3 regions of the Pseudarthrobacter sp. B907 genome follow, and region 3 is predicted to be linked to each of the others. Evidence: predicted binding sites of a transcription regulator. Region 3 holds the regulator's gene; each other region holds the start of a gene.
What was found. The regulator LexA, encoded in region 3, represses DNA repair genes until DNA is damaged. The targets are predictions, from matches to a motif close to TCGAACANNTGTTCGA.

Region 1: ruvA (Holliday junction branch migration protein RuvA) is a predicted target of LexA. The motif match lies at 1,342-1,357, and genes of this name have one in related genera.
Region 2: ABLI39_RS01810 (LexA family protein) is a predicted target of LexA. The motif match lies at 1,925-1,940, and genes of this name have one in related genera.

The regions. Positions count from the first base shown of each region.
Region 1 covers NZ_JBEEQE010000013.1:80,715-83,984, forward strand. Annotated here, with positions in the region: gene ruvB (Holliday junction branch migration DNA helicase RuvB) at 1-616, opposite strand, end outside; gene ruvA (Holliday junction branch migration protein RuvA) at 609-1,262, opposite strand; gene ruvC (crossover junction endodeoxyribonuclease RuvC) at 1,394-1,981, opposite strand; gene ABLI39_RS12320 (YebC/PmpR family DNA-binding transcriptional regulator) at 1,978-2,733, opposite strand; gene pdxT (pyridoxal 5'-phosphate synthase glutaminase subunit PdxT) at 2,737-3,270, opposite strand, start outside.
Region 2 covers NZ_JBEEQE010000002.1:50,238-53,507, reverse strand. Annotated here, with positions in the region: gene ABLI39_RS01820 (AfsR/SARP family transcriptional regulator) at 1-114, shown strand, start outside; gene ABLI39_RS01815 (Y-family DNA polymerase) at 170-1,462, opposite strand; gene ABLI39_RS01810 (LexA family protein) at 1,480-1,911, opposite strand; gene ABLI39_RS01805 (class I SAM-dependent methyltransferase) at 2,066-2,770, shown strand; gene ABLI39_RS01800 (SDR family NAD(P)-dependent oxidoreductase) at 2,813-3,270, shown strand, end outside.
Region 3 covers NZ_JBEEQE010000015.1:49,375-52,644, forward strand. Annotated here, with positions in the region: gene ABLI39_RS13165 (histidinol-phosphate transaminase) at 1-520, opposite strand, end outside; gene ABLI39_RS13170 (LysM peptidoglycan-binding domain-containing protein) at 585-1,046, opposite strand; gene lexA (transcriptional repressor LexA) at 1,449-2,198, shown strand; gene ABLI39_RS13180 (ATP-dependent DNA helicase) at 2,281-3,270, opposite strand, start outside.

The DNA.
Region 1 (3,270 bases), on a different contig from region 3:
CGGAGTTCACCTTCAGGTCCAGCAGCCCCGCCGAACGGCGCAGCACCAGCTCCAGCTCCTCGACGGAGTAGAACTCCAGGTGGCCGGTAAAACCGAACCGGTCCCGGAGCGGCCCTGGCAGCAGCCCGGCGCGGGTGGTGGCGCCCACGAGGGTGAATGGCGGCAGTTCCAGCGGAATCGCGGTGGCGCCGGCGCCCTTGCCGACGACGATGTCGACGCGGAAGTCCTCCATCGCCATGTAGAGCATTTCTTCGGCCGGGCGGGACATGCGGTGGATCTCGTCGAGGAAAAGGACTTCCCCTTCGGAGAGCGAGGACAGGATGGCGGCCAGGTCCCCGGCGTGCTGGATCGCCGGCCCGCTGCTGATCCGCAGCGGGGCGTTCATCTCGGCGGCGATGATCATGGACAGCGTGGTCTTGCCCAGGCCTGGCGGACCGGACAGCAGCACGTGGTCGGCGCTGCGCCCGCGCATCCGGGAGGCCTCCAGCACGAGCGAGAGCTGCTTGCGGACCCGGTGCTGGCCCACAAAATCGTGCAGGTTCTTGGGCCGGAGGGCGGCCTCGATGGCCCGTTCCTCCGGTTCCTCTCCCCCGGCGACGAGCGACGGCTCAGCCACGGGCACCTACACGGTTCCCGGCGCGGGCGCCGTCCTGGCCCAGCCAGCGCAGCGTGGCACGGAGGATTTCCGCGACGTTGCCGGCCTCGGCGAGGTCCGGCGATTCCGCCAGCGACTTGTCGATGCTGGAGGTCGCGTCCTTCTCGGACCAGCCGAGGCTGGTCATGGCGGCCACCACCTGGGGCTTCCACACGGCTTCGGCGGACCGGGCCGGGGCGCCGCCGTCGGAGTGGCCCGGGGTGCCGTGCGGCACCAGCTTCCCGGCCAGCTCCAGCACGATCCGGCCGGCGACCTTGGGACCGATGCCGGGGACCTTGGTGAAGGCCTTGCCGTCGCCGGAGTGCGCGGCAACCCGGATCGCTTCGGGGTCGTGGACGGCCAGCACGGCCAACGCCAGCCGCGGCCCCACGCCGCTGACGCTCAGCAGCACGTCGAAGACCTCGCGCTCGTCGTCGGTGGCGAAGCCGAAGAGGGTGAGCGAGTCCTCCCGGACGATCAGGGAGGTGAACAGTTTGCCCTCATCCCCGACGCGGAGACGGCTGAGGGTCTGCGGGGTGGCGTTGACACTCATGCCGGCGCCGTTCAGGTCGATCACCGCCGAGGACAGGCCGACGTGCGCTACGGTTCCGCGGAGAAAACTGATCAAGGCCTGGCTCCTGGTCTTACAGCTGGTTCAGGTCCAGCTGGGTCAAGCCGGCTGGCATGAATCTGCAAGCACCGGCTATCCGAACATATCTACGAATACCCTAGCAAGTGCCCGGACATTTAACGCGCCATTCAGCGTGCACGGCGCGCTTTGGCTTCGGCGTCGGCCCAGGCTCGCTGCGCGGGCGTGAGGGACTGGCTGCCCGGGCCGGTCGTGACTGCGCCGCTACCGGAGGTGCCGCTGCCTGACCGCCACGCGTGGGTGATCGCCAGCGCCAGGGCGTCGGCGGCGTCGGCCGGCCGCGGCGGGGCGTCTAGCCGGAGGATCTTGGTGACCAGCTTGGTGACGGCGTCCTTGTTGGAGGTCCCGCTGCCGGTCACGGCGGCCTTGACCTCCGAGGGCGTGTGCAGCGCCACCGGGATCCCCCGGCGCGCGGCGGCGGCGATCACCACGCCGGAGGCCTGGGCAACGCCCATTACCGTACTGACGTTGAGCTGGGAGAAAACACGTTCGACGGCGAGGACCTGCGGCTCGTACTGATCCAGCCACTGGTCGATGGAGGTGGCGATGACGAGCAGCCGCTGGTCCAGGCTTTCCTCCGGGGAGGTGCCGACGACGCCGAAGGCCACCATGGTGGCGCGGCGGTTCTTCTCGACGTCCACGACGCCGATCCCGCAGCGGGTGAGGCCCGGATCGACGCCGAGGACGCGAAGGGTCACTCGGCTTCCAGTGCGGCCTGCACTTCGTCGCTGAGGTCGGCGTTGCTGTACACGTTCTGGACGTCGTCGAGTTCTTCGAGGGCATCGACGAGCTTCATGAACTTCTTGGCGGCGTCGAGGTCCAGCGGCACCTGCATGGAGGGCACAAATTCGGCCTCGTCGGTGTCGTAGTCGATCCCGGCTTCCTTGAGCGCGTCCCGGATGGCCTGCAGGTCGGTCGGTTCGGAGTGGATCTCGAAGCTGTCGCCGTTGTCCTTGACTTCTTCGGCGCCGGCGTCGAGCACCGCCATCAGCACGTCGTCCTCGGTCAGGCCGTTCTTCGGCAGCGAGACAACACCCTTGCGGGAGAACAGGTAGCTGACCGAGCCGGGATCGGCGATGGTTCCGCCGTTGCGGGAAATGGCAAGCCGGACCTCGGAGGCGGCACGGTTCTTGTTGTCCGTGAGGCACTCGATCAGCAGCGCCGAACCCTGCGGGCCGCGGCATTCGTACATGATCTCGGTGTAATCCACGACCTCGCCGGTGAGGCCGGCGCCGCGCTTGATGGCGCGGTCGATGTTGTCAGCGGGAACCGAGGTCTTTTTGGCCTTGGTGACGGCAAGTTCCAGGCTCGGGTTGCCGGCGAGGTCGGGTCCGCCCATGCGCGCGGCAACTTCGATGTTCTTGATCAGCTTGGCGAACGACTTGGCCCGGCGGCTGTCCAGGATGGCCTTCTTGTGCTTGGTCGTCGCCCATTTGGAGTGGCCTGACATGCTTTACGCTTCTCCTCTGATCATTCGAATAAAGAGTTCATGCACGCGCTTCTCCCCCGTCACTTCCGGGTGGAAGGAGGTGGCCAGCAGCTTGCCGGAACGCACTGCAACAATTCTAGCCGTCCCGTCGAGGGATTCCGGGTGGCCGGCCTTGGACGGTTCCACCTGGGCCAGGACTTCGACGCCCGCGCCGACGCGTTCGACCCAGGGTCCGCGGATGAACACCGCGTGCACCGGGGCCACGGTGCCGTCCTCGGCGCTGAACTCCAGCCCCTTGAACTCCAGGTCTGTCTCGAACGACTCGCGCTGGCGGCCGAACGCGTTGCGGCGCACCGTGATGTCCAGGCCGCCGAAAGTCTGCTGCGGGTTTCCGGCGAGGTCGGTTGCGGGGTCGGCGATCTCTTCGGCCAGCAGGATCATCCCGGCGCAGGAGCCGTAAACAGGCAGCCCTGCCCGGATGCGTTCCCGCAGCGGATCCCGAAGGTCAAAGAGCCGGGCGAGCTTGTCGATGGTGGTCGATTCCCCGCCGGGAATGAT
Region 2 (3,270 bases), on a different contig from region 3:
GGCGAGAGGCTGCACGGCGCCGGACCGCAGCGCCTGGCGGCCGACGACCGGCTGCATGAGAACGCCGGACGGATCCTGGATTCCTTCCTGCAGCGCGTCCGCGCGGCCGTCTGAACCGCCACTGTCCCGTCGTCGGACCGGTGTCCGGCCGTCAGGCGGGTCGGCGGTGTCAGCCCGCCTTGACGACGGGCAGCTCGTCCCAGTGGGTGGTGTAACGCGGGGACAGCATGTCGCGCTTCATCGTCCAGTCCGGTCCGCCGCGGATTCCGGCGTGCCCCAGGCCGATGGAGCCCCGGCCGTATTTGCGGCTCACCTCCTCCAGCAGCGGGCCGATGCCGCGTTCCTCATGCGGGTTCTCAAAGGCAGCCAGTGGAGCCTGGCGGGCGGTCGGGCGCAGGTCCGTGACCATGATGCCCGCCCGCGCGTACTTCACGCCGTCGTCGATCCGGGGGAGCAGGGCGTAGGACGCCCGGGCCAGCAGCACCGGATCCGCGGTGGGCATCGGCAGCCTGACACAGGCCGAGGGATATGAGCTGTCGCGGGGGTTGTAGTGGGACGTCGCGGCGAAGGCGGTGAGGACCGCGGCCTGCAGCTCGTGCCTGGCGAGCCGGGCGCTGGCCTGCTGGGCGTAGATGCCGAGGACTTGGCGCATGCCGGCCGCGGTGCTGATGGGCGTGGCGAAGGACCGGCTGAAGATCAGCTGGTCGCGGCCGACGCGTTCCTCCTCGAGCGGGATGCAGGGGGTGCCCTGAAGTTCCAGGACGGTCCGCATCAGCACCACCGAGAAGCGGTCCCTGATTCTGATCGGGTCCGCGCGGGCGAGATCCAGCACGGTATGGATCCCCATCCCGTTGAGTCGTTTTGTCAGCCGCGTGGCGACACCCCAGAGTTCGATCACGGGCAGCCGGGCCATCAGGTGCTCCCGCCTGTCCGCGGGAACAGAATCCCAATGGCAGACGCCGTCGAAGTCCGGGTTGTGCTTGGCCCACTTGTTGGCCAGCTTCGCAAGGGTTTTGGTGCCGGCGATGCCGACGCAGACCGGGACGCCCACATTCCGGCGCACCGCCGTCTTCATGGCCTGGCCCAACCGAAGCAATTCCTCCGGGGTTCCCCGGACGCCAAGGAAGGCCTCGTCGATGCTGTACACCTCCAACCAGGCCGAATAGCGGCCCAGGAGTTCCATCACGCGGGCGCTGATGTCCCCGTAAAGCTCGTAGTTGCTTGACTTTGCCACCAGCCCCCACTCTTTGGCCCGCGGGGCGATCTTGAACCAGGGTTCCCCGAGGGGGATGCCGAGGGCCTTCGCTTCGGCCGAGCGGGTGACCGCGCAGCCGTCGTTGTTCGAGAGCACCACCACGGGCCTGCCCTCCAGGGAGGGATCGAAGGCGCGTTCGGCGCTGGCGTAGAAGCAGTTCACGTCCACGAGCGCGATGCTGCCTCGGCGGACGCGGGATTCAATCATTGGTCTCAGGCATGGTCTCAGACATGGTGCAGGCACCGGGTGGCGACACCCCAGATGACGAGGTCGGCGAGGGCGGGCACCCGGATGTCGGGGTAGCGCGGGTTGTCCGCCTGCAGGACCACCCCAGACGCTGTCAGGCGGAGGCGCTTGACGGTGAGTTCGCCGTCGAGGACGGCGACGACGACGCAGCCGTCGCGGGGCTCCAGTGCCCGGTTCACGATGAGTTCGTCGCCGTCGCTGATGCCGGCGCCCTCCATCGAGTCCCCGGACACCCGCACCACGTAGGTGCTGGTGATGTCCTTGATGAGGTGTTCGTTGAGGTCGATCCGGCCGTCAAAGTAGTCCTGGGCCGGCGACGGATAGCCGGCGGCGACCGGTACCGGCGAGATCAGCACCGACAAGAGGGAGGAGCCCGCATCTATCACGCGCGGCCCGATGATTACGCCCACAACACACCTTTATTCGAACATATCTTCGAATCTAAGTGTAGCCCCGAGGGGTGACAATGGACCCTCGGCGCCGTGGCTGGTGAAGGGCGGTGCCGGCTTGCTAGGGTCAACCCTTATTGTCCCGCGCGTGGGATTTCGCCTGAAGGGAAGCGCAATGAACGTCGACCACTATGACAGTTTCGCCCAGAGCTATTCGGCGGAGAACGAGTCCAGCCTCCTCAACGCGTACTACGAGCGGCCGGCGATGATTGCGCTCGCGGGCGACGTCGACGGGCGCCGGATCCTGGACGCGGGGTGCGGCGCCGGGCCTCTGTCCGCGGCATTGGGCGCGAAGGGCGCGATCATGACCGGCTTCGATTCCAGCCCTGCGATGCTGGAGTTGGCAAGACAGCGCTTGGGCGCGACCGCGGACCTGCACGTGGCCGACCTCAGCAAGCCGCTCCCTTTCGCCGATGGCTCCTTCGACGACGTCGTCGCGTCCCTGGTGCTGCACTACCTGGAGGACTGGACGTCGCCGCTTGCCGAACTGCGGCGCGTGCTGAAGCCGGGCGGCCGCCTGATCCTGTCCGTCAACCACCCCACGGTCAGTGTGGTCAACCACCCAACCGAGGACTACTTCGCCCTCCGGCAGTACTCGGAGGACTATGAGTTCGACGGCGAACCGGCGGTCCTGACCTTCTGGCACCGGCCGCTGCACGCGATGATCAACGCCTTCATATCGGCGGGCTACCGCGTGGCCACCGTGAGCGAACCGGAGCCGTCGCCCGATACTCCGCGCGAACTGCTTCCGCCGCGCATCCTTAGCGGGGAGAAGTCGGCGTTCCTGTCCTTCATCTTCTTCGTCCTCGAGGCCAACTAGGCCAGCACAAGAATCGCCCCGCACTACGGCTAGCCTGAGCAGATGAAGAAACTGGCTGTGGTGACAGGTGCCAGCCGCGGTCTTGGGCTGTCCCTGGTCAACGAGTTTTCGGCGTCCGGCTGGAGCGTCATAGCGATCGCGCGGACGCCTCAGCCCGAGAGCGCCCGCACGCACGCACGCGACGTGGTAACCGTCCACCATGATGTTCGATCAGCCGTTGCGACAGAACTTCTTGAGGCCCTAGACGGCCGCCCCGTCGACGTGCTGATCAATAACGCGGCGCAGGGAGCACCCCATGGCGACCTCGGGGCGATTCCCCCGGAAGGAATCTTGAACGCCGTTGACGTGAACGTTGCCGGTCCGCTGCGCCTGGTGCAGTTCCTGTTGCCGAACCTCTTGGCGGCCCCTGATTCGATCATTATCAACGTGACGTCCCGGCTGGGGTCCCTGGCGGCCCAGGCCAACGGTGACTTCTCAGACCTGTCGACGAGTTATGCGTA
Region 3 (3,270 bases):
TGCCGGTGGGGTTGTTCGGCGAGCAGAGGAAAACAACGTTGGGCTGCAGCTCCCGGACCTGCCGCGCGGCCGATTCGGCGCTGAGCCCATAGTCGTCGGCACGCACCCCGGTGATGTATCCGGTGTCCGTGCCGGCGGCCAGCAGCGGGTACATGGAGTACGTGGGAGGAAAGCCGAGCGCAGTGCGGCCCGGACCGCCGAAGGCCTGGAGGATCTGCTGGAGGACCTCGTTGGAGCCGTTCGCTGCCCAGATGTTGCCGGCGTCGAGGCCGTGGCCGAGGTACTCGGCGAGCCCTTCCCGCAGTTCGGTGAACTCGCGGTCCGGGTAGCGGTTCAGCCCGGCGGCGGCCTCCGTCACCGCTTCGGCGATGGCCGCACGGACGTCGGCCGGAACCCCGTGGGTGTTCTCGTTGACGTTCAGCAGGATGGGGACGTCCAGCTGGGGCGCGCCGTACGGGCGCAGCCCCCGCAGGTTCGTCCGGAGGGGCAGTCGGTTGAGGCGCTCTAGCTGGTCAGTCACCTGCCCAGTTTAAGTGAGACCCTGCCCGGCCCCGAAACTGTGACCGGCAATCCGGCCGCCGGCGCTACTTGGAGGGTACGTAGAGCTGCTGGCCGGGGATGACGCGGGCGGCGCCGAGGTTGTTGAGCTGGACGATGTCCGCGACGACGTCGCGGGGATCCCGTTCCGGAGCCACGGCCCCGGCGATGGCCCAAAGTGACTCCCCCGGCTGGACGGTGACGGTGACCGTAGGCGTGAGCGCCAGCTCCGACGCGGAGTCGGCAGCCTTGGCCGGCGCGTTGAGGAAACCGGCCAGCGAGAGGAGAAGGGCAGCCAGCAGGATCAGCGGCAGGCCAAAGAAGACGAAGCGGCCGCGGCGGGTCAGCCGCAGCGGCGCCTGCCCGGCGGGCACCGTCCGCCGGCTCCGGCCGGACTCCTGGCCGTCGAAGATGCCGTTCGGGCCGAAGGCCTCAAAGCCGGACCCCTCGAACGGGCCCTGAGCGGGAACGGAAACCAGCGAACCGGAAATAGCGCTTACTGCTGACATGAGCTGAGCCCTCCTGGACTTATCTGTGCCGCCCGGCGTACTCCACGTACCTGCCGCCAACCGGCCTAACCATCAAACGCGAACCTTGGAACGTAAACGTTGATCACCATGTTCGAACACAGAACCGAACCCCGAAGTGCTCCTCCGACGCCCTGCTTCGAATACATATTCGAACTTTGTAGTTCCTGTTTTAGCACTTATGAACGAACATTGTCGAGACTCGCTAGAACAAATGTTTGAAAAACTGTGCAGGCTGGCCTACTTTTGAACCAGCAGGACAACCAATTGCAGGACAACCACGGGTGGCGATCAACAGCAGTTGATCAACAGGGTCTGACATTTTTCAGGCCCGCTGGTCCCGGCGGCCACTGCGGCCGGGCGGAACGGAAAGGCGAGGCGAACATGGCAGCACAAGCCGCCGGCGGGAGGGCCGCCCAGCGGAACCCCCAGACCGGCCGGGCGCCGAAGGGCCTCACCGTCCGGCAAAAGAAGATCTTGGAGACCATCCAGCGGTCTGTGACGGACAACGGCTACCCGCCCTCGATGCGTGAAATCGGCGACACCGTCGGGCTCGCCAGCCTCTCCAGCGTCACCCACCAGCTCTCGCAGCTGGAAAAGCTCGGTTACCTGCGGCGGGACCCGAAGCGGCCCCGCGCCATGGAAGTCCTGTTGCCGCTGACGCTCGACGAGGGCGCCACCAAGGTGTCCGGTGTTGCGAAGTCCACCGGCCTGCGGGCCGTCGGCGGCCTCGCGGTCTCGGAGCTGGCCAGCGCCACGGACACAGCGATGGTGCCCTTTGTGGGCCGGATCGCGGCCGGCGGCCCGATCCTGGCCGACCAGGTGGTGGAGGACGTGATGCCGCTGCCGCGCCAGCTGGTGGGCCACGGCGAACTGTTTATGCTCCGGGTGGCCGGCGATTCGATGATCGACGCCGCCATTTGCGACGGCGACTGGGTGGTGGTCCGGCGCCAGAACGACGCCGTTAACGGCGACATCGTGGCCGCCCTGCTCGACGACGAGGCCACGGTCAAGACGTTCCGCCAGCGCGACGGCCACACCTGGCTGCTTCCGCAGAACACCCAGTACGAACCGATCCTGGGTGACCACGCCGTCATCATGGGCAAGGTCGTCTCCGTGCTGCGCTCCCTCTAGCACCCGCGTCGGCACGTCCGGCCGCCGACGCCGACGGCCCCGTCCGCCCGTTCCGGACGGGGCCTTCGCGTTGCCTGTCGGCCTAGGTGGCGGCCTGTTTGGCCGGCGCATCCCGGGCCAGGCGTGCAAGGGCGGCCAGGGCCACCGCAGGGTCGGTGGTGGGCCAGAACGGCGGCAGCGCGGCGCGCAGGAACCCGCCGTAGCGCTCAGTGGACAGCCGGGAATCCAGGACGGCCACCACGCCCTTGTCCGACGTCGAGCGGATCAGCCGGCCGGCGCCCTGGGCGAGCCGGATAGCCGCGTGGGTTGCAGAGACACTCATAAAACCGTTGCCGCCGGCCTGGGCCACGGCACGGGAGCGGGCCGTCATCAGCGGATCATCCGGCCGCGGGAACGGGATCCGGTCAATCACCACAAGGCGGCAGGAGTTACCGGGCACGTCGACGCCCTGCCAGAGCGACATGGTGCCAAAGAGGCAGGTGTCCGGCTCGTCCGCGAACTGCTTCACCAGTGCCGTCATGGTCGATTCCCCCTGGCAGAGGATGCTCATGCCGAGCCGCGGCCGCATCGCCTCGGCGGCTTCCTCGGCGGCGCGCCGGGAGGAGAAGAGGCACAGGGCCCCGCCGCCGGAGGCGCGGATCAGCTTTTCGAGCTCGTTGAGCGCTTCGGGCGACGTGCCGCGGCCGGGCTTGGGCAGGTGCTTCGCGACGTAGAGGATGCCCTGTTTGGGATATTCGAACGGGGACCCGACGTCGACGCCGGTCCAGCTGGGCGCGCCCGGGCCGACCAGGCCCAGGCCTCCGGCTGCCGGCTCGAAGGCCGAGCCGATGGCGAGGGTGGCCGAGGTCAGCACGACGGTGTGGTCGGCGAACAATCCCTCGCGCAGCCGCCCGGCGACGCTGAGCGGGGCGATGTTGATCAGCGCGGGCGCGGAGTCATCGGGCTGGGAGTAGCCCTGTTGCGGGTCGAAACTGCTGTTGCGGGAGAACCAGACCACCTCGCGGTTTTCCTTGGCGGCCAGGAGCCGTTCGCACAGTTCGAGGATCAGCATCAGGCGGGACCGGGCTAGCTG